3 regions of the Vibrio gangliei genome follow, and region 3 is predicted to be linked to each of the others. Evidence: predicted binding sites of a transcription regulator. Region 3 holds the regulator's gene; each other region holds the start of a gene.
What was found. Region 3 encodes PurR, which represses purine synthesis genes. Its sites were predicted from a motif close to TNANGNAAACGTTTNCNTNA; they were not measured.
Positions count from the first base shown of each region.

Region 1: purM (phosphoribosylformylglycinamidine cyclo-ligase) is a predicted target of PurR. The motif match lies at 3,491-3,510, and genes of this name have one in related genera.
Region 2: purE (5-(carboxyamino)imidazole ribonucleotide mutase) is a predicted target of PurR. The motif match lies at 2,288-2,307, and genes of this name have one in related genera.

Region 1 covers NZ_AP021869.1:831,167-836,776, reverse strand. The annotation lists gene Vgang_RS03830 (NADP-dependent oxidoreductase) at 1-16, shown strand, start outside; gene Vgang_RS03825 (iron-containing alcohol dehydrogenase) at 109-1,260, shown strand; gene Vgang_RS03820 (DUF2066 domain-containing protein) at 1,351-2,571, opposite strand; gene upp (uracil phosphoribosyltransferase) at 2,742-3,368, opposite strand; gene purM (phosphoribosylformylglycinamidine cyclo-ligase) at 3,579-4,619, shown strand; gene purN (phosphoribosylglycinamide formyltransferase) at 4,761-5,417, shown strand.
Region 2 covers NZ_AP021869.1:2,549,433-2,555,042, reverse strand. The annotation lists gene Vgang_RS11810 (DNA topoisomerase family protein) at 1-502, shown strand, start outside; gene Vgang_RS11805 (5-(carboxyamino)imidazole ribonucleotide synthase) at 570-1,706, opposite strand; gene purE (5-(carboxyamino)imidazole ribonucleotide mutase) at 1,712-2,197, opposite strand; gene Vgang_RS11795 (L-threonylcarbamoyladenylate synthase) at 2,429-2,986, shown strand; gene hemF (oxygen-dependent coproporphyrinogen oxidase) at 2,995-3,909, shown strand; gene aroE (shikimate dehydrogenase) at 3,943-4,770, shown strand; gene Vgang_RS11780 (DUF1488 family protein) at 4,773-5,036, shown strand; gene Vgang_RS11775 (gamma carbonic anhydrase family protein) at 5,048-5,587, opposite strand.
Region 3 covers NZ_AP021869.1:1,464,997-1,470,606, forward strand. The annotation lists gene mukE (chromosome partition protein MukE) at 1-236, opposite strand, end outside; gene mukF (chromosome partition protein MukF) at 301-1,668, opposite strand; gene cmoM (tRNA uridine 5-oxyacetic acid(34) methyltransferase CmoM) at 1,688-2,491, opposite strand; gene elyC (envelope biogenesis factor ElyC) at 2,604-3,401, shown strand; gene purR (HTH-type transcriptional repressor PurR) at 3,624-4,628, shown strand; gene Vgang_RS06690 (ABC transporter substrate-binding protein) at 4,890-5,610, shown strand, end outside.

The DNA.
Region 1 (5,610 bases), 630 kb from region 3:
GCTGATTCAACTATAAAAATAAGCCCATCAGACAGTAAACAAACAAAATTACAGAATAATAGCCACAAGCACATCACGGCTTGCGGCTAATTTTAGCAGGAGCAATAGATGAACAATTTCAGTTACCAAAACACGACACAAATTCATTTTGGCCAAGGTCAAATTGCCGCGATCACCAACAGCATTCCTCAAGATAAAAAAATTCTTGTCACTTATGGCGGCGGCTCAATCAAAAGCAACGGTGTTTATGATCAAGTGGTTGAGGCATTAAAAGATCATAACTGGGGTGAATTTTCTGGTATTGAGCCAAACCCACAATACGACACATTAATGAAAGCAGTCGAAAAAATTCGCGCTGAAGGCTTTGATTATCTTCTGGCTGTCGGTGGCGGCTCAGTCGTTGACGGAACTAAATTCATTGCAGCAGCAGTTAATTTCTCTGGTGAAGAAGAATGGGACATCCTGGCTAAGCGGGCTCCGGTTGAATCTGCACTACCGTTAGGCTGTATTCTGACTCTACCGGCTACAGGTTCAGAAACCAACATTGGCGCGGTAGTCACTCGTGGTAAAGACAAATTGTCCTTCATGAGCCCATTTGTACGCCCACAGTTTGCCGTACTTGACCCACAAACCACATTGAGCCTATCAGAGCGTCAAACCTCAAACGGTGTTGTGGATGCGTTTGTACATGTTATGGAGCAATACCTAACCTACCCTGTGAACGCTAAAATCCAAGATCGCTTTGCTGAAGGCATTTTGCTGACACTTATCGAAGAAGGTCCAAAACTTATCGATAATCTACAAGATCTTGAAGCTCGAACTAACGTGATGTGGGCGGCAACTCAAGCACTGAGCGGTTTAATTGGCGTAGGCGTACCACAAGATTGGGCAACACACATGATTGGTCACGAACTAACCGGTAACTTTGGGGTTGACCACGGTCGCAGCCTAACCATCGTACTACCTGCGGTGATGGACGTATGTCGTGAAGAGAAAAAAGCCAAATTACTGCAATATGCAGAGCGTATCTGGAACATTACGGATGGCTCTGATGACGCACGCATCGATGTCGCTATCGAGAAAACCAAGCAATTCTTCAGCCAGATGAAAACACCAGTATCCCTATCTGAAATTGATCTAACCGCTGAAGATATCAATACTGCAATGACCAGCCTTGAAGCACACGGCATGCTAAAACTGGGTGAGCACGGCTCGATTGACTTAGCGCGTTCACGTAAGATTTTGGAAACGGCACTGTAATACTGCTGATTTATATCCTAGAAATTGGGTATAAATACCTAAAACAACAAAGGGATCCAATTGGATCCCTTTGTTTTGTATAGAATAATATTATTTCAAATCAAACCAAAGCTGGTCATTTAATGCTGGTTGTAATGCAGGTTGATTGGCAGATGACTCATCCGTTGAATTCGGTGCGTCAGAAGCCATATCATCAGCCATAACAGAATCGCTTTCAGCGCTGCCCTGTTCAGGAGTGTGTTCTTGCGCCGCTTGTTTCGCGACAACCGAAGGGTCAACAGGTGCATTCAACTGTGTCACGCCTTTTTGTTGGCTCACCTGCTTTTTAAAATCTTCTTCATTGGTCAAAAGCTGAACATCGAACGTCACTGTATCGGCTTGAATCGATTGCACTTGTACTGTCGCTACGCTGTCTAAACCATTTAATAAGCGCTCTAATTTAAAGAAAGCCGGAGCCGATTGAATACCGGTGAAATTAGCCCATAAGGCACCTTCCGCCACTTGCGCATTGCCGCTTGGCTTATTCTTTTGCGCGTAATATTGGCTGACTTTACCCATAGCAAGTTGGATGGTCTGGCCGGCATCAGCAGCGTCTGTGTCCTTTGTTGATTCGATACCTGTTAACGTTGGCTGTGGATTCTGTTCAATGTTTTGTGGCGCACTATCATAAAGTTGCCAGTTGAGTTCTGAACTCTTGCCATTTTGTGTGAGTTTTAACACCAACACCGCATCAACAGGGTAACGTACGCTGGCTGCTTCAAGTGGCGCCGGAAAATTGCCCCATATATCAGTGGCAGAAATTTTGGTCATGTCGTCCATATCACCCAGTGGCAAAGTGATAGGTAACCCGGCTTGTTTTGCGGCCTGCTGGAGTTGCTCAACAGACGTTAAACCCGATTGTTCCCAGCCAATTTGTCGCTGCACATTATCGTCTTGCACCAACCACACCAGCAGGTTTTCTCGTTCTGCTGGCCAATAAGTGGCATTGGCTTGTTGCAGTAACGCCGTAATTTGCTTTGGGTTGTATTGCATATCGAGGCTTTTTTGCCCATCCAATGTGCCATATTTGAATTTCGCCAAATAATCCGAACCGTCACGCAGGGCTTTTTTTACCACGCTGTTGTTGGCGATATTGGCATCTCCAGAAGCTTTCACTAAAACTTGCTCTAACCCCTGTGACCAAGCCACCGAGTTGGCATTTTTTTCTTGAGTCAGTACCACTTCGGCATGATAAATATCCACTTTCGTTTTTGCCAAAGCAGAAAATGGAAAAATCAAAGAGGCAATAATAGGAACAACGAGATAACGCATAACAAACCTGTTTTTGGTTCAAAGATAAAAAATTTAAGCCCGCAATCATACAGGAATCAAACGGTAATTTCTTGGCTCAGCTCAACATCTTAATTTTGTGAGCGAAAATAAAAAAGCGACTCAATAATAGAGCCGCTTTTTGCAAAATAATTCCGTGATTTTACTGATTTTTATTGAGTACCAAAAATCTTATCACCCGCATCGCCCAAACCTGGAACAATGTAGCCTTTATCATCCAATTTTTCATCGATAGCAGCGGTGTAAAGCTCAACATCTGGGTGCGCTTTTTCTAATGCTTCAATACCTTCTGGCGCAGCGACTAATACCAAGACTTTAATTTGCTGACAGCCTTGCTCTTTCAGTAAGTCGATCGTCGCAATCATTGATCCACCCGTTGCCAACATTGGGTCAACCACAAGTGCGATTCGCTCATCAATACGAGAAGTTAATTTGTTGAAGTATGGAATAGGTTCAAGCGTTTCTTCATCGCGGTAAATACCCACTACAGAGATACGCGCACTTGGCATGTGCTCAAGTACGCCATCCATCATACCTAAACCTGCACGCAAAATAGGCACAACAGTGACTTTTTTACCTTTGATTTGATCAATTTCAACTGGACCATTCCAACCTTTAATGGTCACTTTTTCTGTTTCAAAATCAGAGGTTGCTTCATAAGTTAGAAGGCTACCCACTTCTGTCGCTAATTCACGAAAACGTTTGGTGCTGATATCGCCTTCGCGCATTAAACCAAGTTTATGTTTAACCAGTGGGTGTTTAACTTCTACGACTTTCATGTCCTACTCCATGCTTAAATTTTTTACAAACGGGGCAAGTATACTCCAAAACACACTGAAATGGTTGATAGATATCATCTAAAATGATGGCCTATTGATAAAAAAATAGCGCAAACAAAAAATGACGCAAACGTTTTCCTTTTTGTTTCATCCCCTGTTAGAATAGCGCCGTTTTTCACATCCAATCAAAATCAAAGCGAGGATATCCCCGTGAGCGGTAACAATTCTTCTCTAAGCTACAAAGACGCTGGTGTTGATATTGATGCAGGTAATGCATTAGTTGATAAAATTAAGGGTGTGGTAAAACGCACTCGTCGCCCAGAAGTGATGGGTGGCATCGGTGGTTTTGGCGCGCTATGCGAACTTCCAACCAAATATAAGCAGCCGCTTCTTGTTTCTGGCACCGACGGTGTGGGTACAAAATTGCGTCTGGCTTTGGATATGAAAAAACACGACACCATCGGTATCGATTTAGTTGCCATGTGTGTCAATGACCTTATCGTACAAGGTGCAGAACCGCTATTTTTCCTAGATTACTATGCAACAGGCAAACTGGATGTTGATACCGCAGCAAGTGTGGTAGCGGGTATTGGCGAAGGTTGTGTACAAGCTGGCTGTGCACTTATCGGCGGTGAAACGGCTGAAATGCCAGGCATGTATGAAGGCGAAGATTACGATGTCGCTGGCTTCTGTGTTGGCGTCGTTGAAAAAGCCGACGTTATTGATGGTTCAAAAGTGGCCGCAGGTGATGCTCTTATCGCCGTTGGTTCTAGTGGTCCACACTCAAATGGCTACTCACTAATCCGTAAGATTTTAGAAGTATCAAACGCCGATCTTAACGAAGATTTGAATGGCCGTACGATTGGTGAACACCTGATCGAACCAACAAAAATCTACATCAAATCGGGCCTAAAAATGATTGAGAAATATGACATTCATGCTATTTCTCACATCACAGGCGGCGGTTTCTGGGAAAATATCCCACGCGTATTACCAGAAAACACCAAAGCGGTAATCGACGGAAACAGTTGGGAATGGCCTGCGATCTTCTCTTGGTTACAACAAAAAGGTAACGTTGAGACTTACGAAATGTACCGCACCTTCAACTGTGGTGTTGGTCTTATCGTTGCACTACCACAAGTTCAAGCTCAAGCTGCGGTTGAATTACTGAAAGCTGAAGGTGAAAATGCTTGGGTTATTGGTCACATTGCAGAAGCGGCAGCAGGCGAAGAGCAAGTCGAGATCAATTAATACTGAGAGCCGAGAGCCGAGAGCCGAGAGCCGAGAGCCGAGAGCCGAGAGCCGAGAGCCGAGAGCCGAGAGCCGAGAGCCGAGAAGATTTTGGTTTGAGGCTCCTTTTATTTTCAAGGGCTTGTATTACAAAGGTAACACATGAAAAATATTGTTGTATTAGTTTCAGGCAATGGCAGTAACCTACAGGCCATTATTGATGCTTGCGAGTCAGGCCAAATTAACGCCAAGATCACTGCTGTGTTTTCAAACAAAGCATCGGCTTATGGGCTTGAACGAGCAAAAAAACACAATATTCCAGCGCACTCCCTTGCTGCGCAAGACTTTTTAACACCAGACAATCAACCCGATCGACAAGCGTTTGATGCTGAACTTATGCAACAAATTGACACTTACCAGCCTGATCTTGTCATACTTGCCGGTTACATGCGTATTCTCAGTGCAGACTTTGTACAACATTACTTAGGTAGAATGCTCAACATCCATCCGTCTTTATTACCGAAATACTCTGGGCTTCATACCCACCAGCGTGCTATTGATGCGGGTGATACCGAGCATGGCACAAGCGTACACTTTGTCACAGAAGAACTTGATGGCGGCCCGGTGATTCTTCAAGCTAAAGTCCCGGTATTTGAAGACGATGATGCAGATGCATTAGCAGAACGTGTGTTGGTTCAAGAACATCAAATCTACCCATTAGTCACTCAATGGTTTATTGATGGCCGATTGGAAATGCAAGGCAATCATGCTTATCTAGATGGTCAAAAGTTGGGGCTGCACGGATACGCGGAAGATTAAGACTGTTTCGGGATCCGAGTGCGCTTCGCTTAGAGAGCCAAAAAGAGTAAAAGCCAAAAGCAGTTGCGAGTTGCGAGTTGCGAGTTGCGAGTTGCGAGTTGCGAGTTGCGAGTTGCGAGTTGCGAGTTGCGAGTTGCGAGAAAGATTGTGCTTAGTGACTCAGTAATATCAAGCACAATCTCCAACTTTATTG
Region 2 (5,610 bases), 1.1 Mb from region 3:
AGGTCCATTTTTAGGTTGTCATCGTTATCCTGATTGCGATTACATTAAGCCTCTGCATAAAAATGACGGCCATATCATTAAAGAGCTTGGTGTCGCTTGCCCTGAATGTGGCGAGACGTCTTCTGATGAGCACGTTTCTGGTCAACTGGTATTGCGTCAAGGCCGATTTGGTATGTTTATTGGTTGCAGTCGTTTTCCTGAGTGTCACCACATTGAATCGCCCATCGCACCGCCTCAAAATGAAAGTCATGAGCAACAGTTGGTATGCCCTGAATGTCACTCTGGCCACTTGGTGGAGCGTCAATCTCGTTTTGGAAAAAGCTTTTATGCTTGTGATGCCTATCCTAAGTGTAAGTTTTCAATCAACCTGCCGCCAATAGAAGGCAAGTGCGAACACTGTGGTTTCCCATTGCTGGTGGAAAGGCGATTAGCCAGTGGCAGTAAAATTCAGTGCGCTGATCGTAAGTGTCAGCATACTCAAAGCGAAACCGAAACAGAGTGAATACGAAAGTGTCATTTATAAAAAAACCGCCTGTGAATGAGGCGGTTTTTTGTTGAATCGTATGCGATTACAGTTTCGCTACGTGCGCTTGAAGTTCAGGAAACGCAGCCGGATCGAGTACGTTCACTAATTCCGTTAGATTTCGTTTTAATTCATCTTTGCTTTGAGCGCATACATTAATATGCCCCATTTTGCGTCCTGGTCGTTTTTCTTTACCGTACCAATGCACATGACATTGTGGCATGGCTAATACCGATTCAGGTAGGCTGTCTTGACCTAAGATATTTAGCATCGCGGTATGACGAATGGCTTGAGTACTGCCAAGGGGTAAATTGCACACCGCGCGTAAGTGGTTTTCAAACTGACAAACCTCTGCGCCTTGTTGTGTCCAGTGACCAGAATTGTGGACGCGAGGAGCAATTTCATTCACCAGTAATTTGCCTTGCACATCAAAAAACTCAATCGCTAAAATGCCCACGTAGTCAAGCTCGTTTGCTACCGCGCTGAACATTTGTGCCGCTTGAGTTTGTAACTCTGGTTCATCAATGGCGATAGATAAGCTGAGCACGCCACCGACATGGACGTTTTCCGCCAGTGGGTAAATGGCGATTTCTCCGCTAGCGCGACGCGCACCGACTAAAGACACTTCACGATCAAATCCAACAAACTCTTCAGCAACCACGGCTTGTTCTGGTGTCGCTTCTAAGCTGGCGCTGATTTTGTTCCATAGTGAGTCGATTTGGTTGCTATCTGTTAAGCGCCATTGTCCTTTTCCATCATAGCCGCCTAATGCGGTTTTTAGCACCATTGGAATACCGACATATTCAATCGCAGCGTCAAAATCAGAGCGTGTATTAATAATGGCGTATTTGGCATTGGCTACGCTGGCGTCATCCAATAATTGCTTTTCAATACGACGGTCACCGCCTGCCTTGATCGCTTGGGTACTTGGTAGGAACTTTCCGCTTTGTTCACAAATGTCTAAGATTGAATGAGGAATATGTTCAAACTCTGCAGTGATGACATCAGCCGCCGCAATGGCATTATTCAAACCATGGCCAATCACATTTTTAGTCAACGGATGCACAATATGTTCGCTGCCTACATCAAAGGCAGAAATATCAATATTCAGAGGTGCACCTGCTAAAGACATCATCCGTGCCAATTGGCCTGCACCTAATACTAAAACTTGTTTGTTCGCCATCAGTATTAATCCTCGGCTGGGTTTGGATTTGCCAGTACAGTGTCAGTTTGTTCTTTGCGGAAGGCTTCTACTTTTGCCATTACGGATTGATCAAAAGTACCAATGATTTGTGCCGCTAAAATGCCCGCATTGGCCGCGCCTGCTTCGCCAATGGCTAACGTGCCCACTGCGATGCCTTTTGGCATTTGTACGATGGAATATAAAGAGTCTACGCCAGATAAAGCTCGTGATTGAACCGGTACACCGAGCACAGGTAGGCTAGTAAATGCGGCGGTCATCCCCGGTAAATGCGCTGCACCACCGGCCCCTGCGATGATCACTTTGATGCCGCGTTCTTTGGCAGATTCAGCGTATTCCGCAAGTAGGTGAGGTGTTCTGTGGGCAGAAACCACTTTGGTCTCGTATGGCACGTTAAAACGGTCTAACATTTCAGCAGCCAGTTTCATGGTTGGCCAATCAGATTTTGAACCCATGATGATTCCAACAGTCATCGAACACTCCTTAACAACTAATGATGAGTAGACCTTGTAATAGCAAGGTCATTACTAATGAATTAGCGCCATTATACTGAGAAAAAACCACAAGGAAAACGTTTGCGTCAGCTTGTTTGTCGATACAAAGCCGATTAAGCACTCCGAACGTTAAAAACTTTTAGTCATTGTTCGTTAGGTTTTATACACTGACGAAGTTGCAATAATATGAAAGGCAAGGAAGAAGCAAACGTGGATAATTTTGAATCGGTATTACAGGCTTTACAGCAAGGTGAAGTGATCGCCTATCCAACTGAAGGGGTGTTTGGGGTGGGTTGTGATCCAGATAATCAACAAGCGATAGACAAACTTTTGACGCTCAAGCAGCGCCCGATTGAGAAAGGCTTGATTTTAATTGCAGCCAGTTATCAGCAAATCTTACCTTATATCGATGAAAATCAATTAACGGCTGAGCAACTACAAACGGTAAAAAGTACCTGGCCAGGCCCTGTCACTTGGGTGATGCCGGTTAAAGCTGGAATTTCTTCTCATCTTACTGGCCAATTTGACTCGATTGCCGTGCGCATCACCGATCATCCTTTAGTGCAAAAGCTGTGTTTGGCCTTTGGTAAGCCGATCACCTCTACCAGTGCTAATTTAACTGGACTAGAGCCTTGTCGCACTACGGAAGAGGTAGAACAACAACTCGGTGATAAGTTGGTTGCCATCTTACAAGGTAAAGTTGGCGGTCGAACTCAGCCAACTGAGATCCGTGATGCGAAAACTTGCGCGGTATTAAGACAAGGATAAATAACGTAATGAATGCTCAAAACCAACAAGTTGATAAAGACGCCGTCAAAGCGTTTCTTATGTCTCTGCAAGATTCCATTTGCTCGCAATTAGAAGCGGTTGATGGCGGCAAGTTCATTGAAGATGCATGGCAACGTGAGCAAGGTGGCGGTGGACGTAGTCGAGTGATTCGCCATGGACAGGTGTTTGAGCAAGGTGGGGTTAACTTTTCCCATGTCTTTGGTGACCAAATGCCAGCTTCTGCGACGGCGCATCGTCCTGAATTAGCCGGTCGTCGCTTTGAGGCGATGGGGGTTTCGTTAGTTTTGCATCCTCATAATCCGTATGTTCCTACCTCGCATGCTAATGTGCGCTTCTTTATCGCAGAAAAGGAAGGCGAAGCGCCGATCTGGTGGTTTGGTGGTGGATTTGATTTAACCCCGTTTTATCCTTTTGAAGAAGATTGTCAACACTGGCATGATACTGCCAAAGCCATCTGTGCGCCGTTTGGTGAAGAAGTTTACCCTGAGCATAAAGCCTGGTGTGATCGCTATTTCTTCTTACCGCATCGTAATGAAACTCGCGGTGTCGGGGGCTTATTCTTTGATGATCTAAACCAATGGGATTTCTCTGTGTGTTTTGACTACCTCAAAGCGGTAGGAGAGGGATTTACCCAAGCTTACTTACCGATCGTACAAAAGCGCCATGAAACGCCATTTGGTGAGCGTGAGCGTCAATTCCAGCTTTATCGCCGTGGTCGTTATGTTGAGTTTAATTTGGTGTATGACCGCGGGACGTTATTTGGATTGCAAAGTGGTGGTCGCACGGAATCGATTCTAATGTCGATGCCGCCATTGGCCCGTTGGGAATATGATTATTCACCACACAGCGAGTCAGCAGAAGCGAATTTATATCAAAACTATTTACAACCGCGCGATTGGTAAGCGCGAGTACAGCCGGCAAGGAAAGGCCATAATATGAGTAATCTTGATCAATACGCGGTATTTGGGAATCCGATCTCACACAGTAAGTCACCATTCATACACACCTTGTTTGCTCGTCAAACTAATCAAGCGATGGAGTATGGCATTGTTGAAGCGCCAGTAGACGGCTTTAACGATGCAGCGTACCAGTTTTTTACCTCGGGAGGTAAAGGCTGTAATGTCACTGCGCCGTTTAAGCTCGATGCGTATCAATTTGCTGACCGATTAACCGAGCGTGCGCAATTGGCTCAAGCGGTGAATACGCTTAAAAAGTTAGATGATGGGCAAATCATTGGTGATAACACCGATGGTGAAGGCTTAGTGCAAGATTTATTGCAAAACCAAGCGCCGCTGCAAGATAGTCGAATCTTACTCCTGGGAGCTGGTGGAGCAGCGCGTGGTGTTATTAAGCCGTTATTGGATCAGAATCCTCAGCAATTGGTGATTACCAATCGTACCTTGAGTAAGGCTCAAGCGTTGGTGGATGTATTTCAAGGATATGGTTCGGTCTGTGCTCAAGCCATGGACAGTATTAATGGCCCGTTTGATGTAGTGATAAATTCAACGTCAGCCGGTTTAACGGGTGGCTTGCCTGAAATCAGCCCAAGCATCTTTTCTCCTCAGACTGTCAGCTATGATATGAGCTACGGTGGAGATAAGACGTTATTTAATCAATGGGCAAAAGAGAATGGTGTCTTGCATGCCTATGATGGTTTAGGAATGCTCGTGGGGCAAGCGGCTGAAAGTTTTATGCTGTGGCGAGGTTTGCGTCCCAGTATTCGCCAAGTGCTGCGCGAGCTGCGTAAAAATTTAGAGAGTTAAGCGTGAATCAAAATATTTTGTTTTCAGATGATAAAAAGTGGGATGACTCTCGTCAGTGTGTGATCTTTTTTGCGCAGCAAGCTGGTCAGCTTATTCCTTGTACCGCGTCACTAGGTTTGCTATCTGAGTTAGATGGCAATTCAGTGACATCCCAACAACAAGCACTAGAGGCTTTTTCAAGAGTACAGTTTGATTTAGAAGAAATGGCTGAAGAGGCAATTGAGGATGAAACATTTAGCCCAAATGGAGAGGTCATTCTGGGCTAAACGATAGATGACTACTTTAGTTCATTAAGGTAGTCATTTTTATTAACCACGTAATTATCCGCTGATTTAAGCAAAAAGGCTTTTTCGGCTTCATTTAAAGGGCGAGCTTGCTTAACTGGGCTGCCAATATAAAGATAACCGCTTTCCAATGTCTTATTCGGCGGCACCAAACTGCCCGCACCGATCATGACATCAGATTCAATGATTGCGCCATCTAATACAATGGCGCCCATGCCGACCAGCACTCTATCGTGAATGGTACAACCATGTAACATGACTTTATGACCAACAGTGACATCATTACCAATAATAAGAGGAAAACCGACAGGATTGTCTGCATTCTTATGGGTGACATGTAATATACTGCCGTCTTGAATGTTGGTTCGCTCACCAATATGAATATGGTTTACATCGCCACGAGCAGCCACTAAAGGCCAAACGCTAGAGTTGTCACCAATTTTAATATCACCGACAAGAACAGAAGAGTCATCAATATAAACTTTATTACCTAATTGCGGGGTAATGCCTTTATAGCTACGAATATTGTTCATTTTTACTCCTTATCTAGTCTAAT
Region 3 (5,610 bases):
AGTACGCTGCGACCAATGAAAGACGTCGAACGTGGACGCAAATAGAAGAAACCTTCTGGCGCGCGAACCAACTCAGCGTTATAGCGTTGGTAGAAAGCACCAAGCTCACTGTCGAAATCGGTTAAAAATGCATAGTTATCCATATCATCACTTGAAATATGGCGACCTGCGCGTAATTGGCTATCCAAGGCTGGAAACAGTGGATTCGCTAACGCTTTAATTAACTGTTCAGGCATGTACGCTTCATTGGCAGCCTGAGTAGTCGAGTCTGAATATTGTGCGCTATCTTGCGCATCGTAATTAGTATTGATCGATGACATTCGCTTGTACCTTTGCTCCAAATTCGTTAATCGCTTTCCAGTCCGGTTGAATAGCTCGGTAATCCGATTCGGAATACCCCATTCTTACCGCTTGGTCGACTACCATTCGGGCTAAATCAAAATGTTGCGCGTGAGAGTGCTGCTCAAGGTAATCTCGTAACACCGCACCTAAATCAATCGGTGCGCCGGTGTCTTTATGTTGTTGAAGCATGGAGGCAACACGTTCACTCAATTCATCATCAACAACGGATAATTCTTCGTATTCCACTTCATCAGGCACTTGGCCAACCACTTCATCGTCGCGCAGCATCATGGCTTCATCACGCATATCACGTAGACGCTCGGCATCGGAATAAGTGAGATACCAAGGCGCATCAAAGTAGTCGGTCACCGATTGACGTAGACGCTGACTAAAGGCACGGTTTTGGTCCATATCAATCGCAGTACGGATAAACTTATGTACGTGACGGTCGTAACCAATCCATAAATCAATAGCTTGCTGGCCCCAGCTGACGATACGGTCAAGCTTGGTTTGCAGTGCGAACAAAATGGCATCGATAAAGTCCAGCCCTTCTTGTCCATAAATAGTTTGTTGAATATCCAACAATTGGGTTTGCAGTTCATCGCCCGCCGCTTGTAAGGTGTCTTGCAATTCATTCAGTGTGTTGGACGTTTCAGTAAGTAGGCTTTCACAACTGCTGATCGCGTCACGCCAATCTTGGTTTAATAGCTCAGCAATTTGTTGTTTGATTTCGATTTGCTGATCGTCCATCACGCGCTGGTTTAAATCAATGCGGTCAAAGATTTCACTGACCGAATATTTCAATACGCCATAAACGTGCTTTTGCCATTGCGCTAAATCGTTAGCCTGTTCTGCCGCTTCAACCGCTTTTGACATTTCATCAGCCACCATCGACAGTTGAATCGATAGCTTTAATTTCGAAAATTCGCGATGACGCACATAGTAATCTGTGATTGCCATGCCTAAAGGTGAAATACGATAAATGCTTGCCCCTTGATTCAACTCACTGACAAATCGGCTGATCAAACGCTGCGATACCAATTCATTAATGGCATTGTTGGCGCGAAACGCCGACGCCTCGCCGGTATCATCAAACATGGTCGTGACAATTTTGAACGCGTCATGCAATTCACCTTCGCCTAATTCTTCATCAAACTTTTCATTGCTGAGAACGGCGATAGCAATCAGAAACGCCAAACGCTCGGAAGAAAGATTCAATGAAAAATCATGCTGTTTTACCCAGGTGACCAGCTCATCTATGGGCTGTTCCTGAGTTGGCTGCTGGTTAAAAGGCAGTCCAGCTGAAGATTGAGTTATTTCACTCATTATCATTCCTGTTTTGCTATTAGCTCTCACCCGTTTGTTCACTTTGCGGCTTTTGTGCCCATACATGAATGTAACGGCCAAGAGAAAGATAAGGCTCTGTGCGGCATAATTTCTGCTCTAACGCCAACACATCTTCTGGGGTGTAGTCCCCCATATATTGTTGATTACCAATGTAATCATTAAAACAACGGATGCCTGATTTACCGACAATGTCGAAACCTTGAGACTCGATCCATTGGTACACATCTTCCGGTAACAACCCTTTCTGTGGTTGCAATTTAAACCGTTTACGATGTGGCATTCCCTGCAAAATGTGAGGGATATTACCACAAGTTACGTTCTTCAAAACCAGTCCGTGATGATTGTAGAACATCACAGATACTATTCCGCCCGGTTTCACTTTATCGAGCACATCATTCAAGACCTGTTGAGGGTGCTCAAGCCATTCCATAACGGCATGAAATAAAACGAAATCAAAAGGCTCTGATTCATGCTTATGCAAGTTTTGAATAGGAGAATGAACAAATCGAAAGTTGGCAGATAAAAGATTTTTTTCTACATCTTGCCGAGCGAGAGCCAGCATTTCACTCGACACATCACATAAGCAAATTTGATGACCGAGCTGAGCGAGTTTTTGAGATACTTGTGCCAAGCCGCCGCCCGCATCCAAGATGGATAAAGGTTTGTCAGCATGTTGCAGGCGTTGCAATGCGTTTTCTATATCTTGCCATACGATGACTTGGCGGATATCTCCTTTATCCGAACCGTAAATATTTTTCGCAAATTTATGTGCGATGTCATCGAAATTTCGATCGTTAGCCATATTTTTTCATTTAAGATAACTGAATTTTGCGTGTATTCTGTCACAGCAATTACAGGAATAAAGCAAATACTCTCTTTTATCCGCTGAATGATGAATTTTTGGGCTATTTAAAATGTTTGAACTGAAAAAAATAATCGGCGCATTGTTCATGCCGCTGCCAGCCATGTTAATCCTTGGCTTTCTCGGCTTGTTTTTGATCATGTTTACTTATAAACGAGGCTTGGGTTGTATTCTCACTTTTATCTCTTTAACAGGGATCTTTCTCTTTTCATTCCAACCTCTTTCTACTTCTTTATTGAAACCGACTGAGCGTGCTTACAAAGCCTTTTTACCGGTTGATGGCACCTTGGATTACGTCATGGTCTTAGGCAGTGGCCACACGGTGGATGATGACATACCACCGACTTCTGAACTTTCACGCAATGGTTTAATGCGCTTAGCCGAAGGCATTCGTGTATTACGACTGTACCCGGGTGCAAAATTGATTTTATCTGGTTACGGTGCGGGTAGTTCTGTCAGTAACGCACGTATGATGGCTAATGTTGCTGTATCACTTGGTGTGGCAAAATCGGACATCATCTTATTAGAAAATGCACAAGACACTTGGGATGAAGCCCATCAAGCCGCCGGTTTCGTGGGAAATAAACGCATGGTGTTAGTGACTTCTGCGAGCCACATGAAGCGTGCCATGAAAGAGTTTCGCAAAGCGGGTTTGGAACCCATCCCAGCCCCAACCAACTATCTTGCGTTTGATAACATTGAACAAGCATGGGACAAGTATTCACCTCAAGCTCAATACTTAGAACAAAGTGAGCGTTATTGGCATGAATTGTTGGGTCGTTGGTGGTCATCTTTACGTGATACACTTTCTAACACTCAAAACACGGCAAATAGCGCGCCGGCAGAATAAAGCAATTTACACGCAATAAGACTTACGTTATCGTTTGCGTCCTGCAAAGTTTGTTCATAAAAATGCCATATCTGATTGTCAGGCATGGCATTTAAGACTAAAATCTTATCAAAACTACGCATCTATATTATTAAGTCGCTGATTAATGGCGACTTTTATGTTTTTAGTATCCAATTAACTATCATCGTTCCGGCTGTATGGTCGGCATAAAGGAAATTCACTATGGCTACAATCAAAGATGTTGCACGTATTGCTGGAGTCTCCACAACGACCGTGTCACATGTCATCAATAAAACTCGTTTTGTTGCAGAGACAACTCAAGAGAAAGTTATGGCCGCAGTGAAAGAACTCAATTATGCCCCAAGCGCCGTGGCTCGTAGTTTGAAATGCAATACCACCAGCACCATTGGTATGTTAGTGACACAGTCAACTAACCCATTCTTTGCCGAAGTCGTTGATGGTGTTGAAAGCTACTGTTACCGCAAAGGTTATACCCTAATTTTGTGTAACACCGGTGGCCGCTCTGACAAACAACGTGATTATATCCGCATGTTGGCTGGCAAACGTGTCGATGGCCTATTGGTTATGTGTTCTGACCTAGATGAAGAATTGCGTGAAATGCTTGATGGTCACCCAGATATTCCTAAAGTTGTGATGGATTGGGGCCCAGAAACATCCAAAGCCGATAAAATCATCGATAACTCAGAAGAAGGTGGTTACATCGCAACACGCTATCTACTAGAACGAGGTCACACTGATATTGCTTGTTTAAGTGGGCATTTTGAAAAGGTGGCTTGCCAAGAGCGTATTGCAGGTTGTCGCCGTGCGTTAGAAGAAAAAGGCTTAACACTACGAGACGAGTGGTTACTAGAAGGGAACTTCGAGTGTGATACTGCCGTTATCGCTGCCGATAAAATCTTGGCAATGGATAAAAAACCAACTGCGGTATTCTGTTTTAACGACATCATGGCGCTAGGCTTAATGAGCCGTCTGCAAGAAAAAGGCATGCGTGTACCGGAAGATATTTCCGTGATCGGTTACGACAACATTGATATTTCTCCTTATTTCTCACCACCGTTGACGACGGTTCACCAACCTAAGCGTCGTTTAGGTAAGAACGCGGTTGAAATCTTATTAGAACGCATTAAAGATAAAAATCACGCTAAACAAACCTTCGAAATGTTCCCTGAAATGGTAGAACGTTCATCGGTGAAAACGCTTAAATAGTATTTCTAGTATTATCACTGCAAACATTTACAAGGCGTATCTATTCATTTAGATGCGCCTTATTTTTATTCGCTGGATTTTGATTAATTTATCCTGAGTTCAGATTAACTTAGCGATAACCTGAAATTTTTTCGCGTGATGTTATGTCTTATATTCCACTACGCTTAATTACATAAATTTTCATACCCAAGTTAGCGGAGCGAATAAAAGCTGCCAACAAAGCTAAAGCTTCAAATACGATGGATATTAAGGACAGATACAATGCGCTGGATTAGCCTTGGTTTACTTTCATTACTGCCTCTATTTGCTATGGCCTCTCAGGATAGCGACTGGCAAACCATTGAAAAACAAGCTCGTGGGCAAGATGTGTATTTTAATGCCTGGGGTGGTAGCCAAGAAATTAATGATTATCTACGTTGGGTAAGTAGAGAAGTGAAACGACAATATGGTGTAACTCTACACCATGTTAAAGTTTCCGATATTTCTGAAACCACCGCCCGCTTGCTGGCAGAAAAAACAGCCAATAAAAATCAGCAAGGCAGTGTCGATTTGGTTTGGATTAATGGTGAAAACTTCAAATCAATGAAAGACAACCAATTACTTTTTGGCCCGTTTGTATCGACATTACCTAATTGGCAAAAAGTAAATATGGCTTTACCTGTCACTGATGATTTTTCCGAACCAACCAACGGGCTCGAAGCGCCTTGGGGTGTAGGACAACTGGTTTATATTTATGACCGTGACAAGCTAGCCTCGCCTCCTCAATCAGCGCAAGATCTGCTCGAGTATGCTAAAGCGCACCCAGGCCGTATTAGCTACCCTAAGCCGCCACAATTTCATGGCACCAGTTTTTTAAAGTCATTATTGATTGAACTTAGCCAGCAAGATCCTGCATTACAGCAACCCGTTACCACAGAGGCTTTTGCTCAACTCACTCAACCATTATGGCGCTATTTAGATGCTTTGCAGCCTTTCTTGTGGC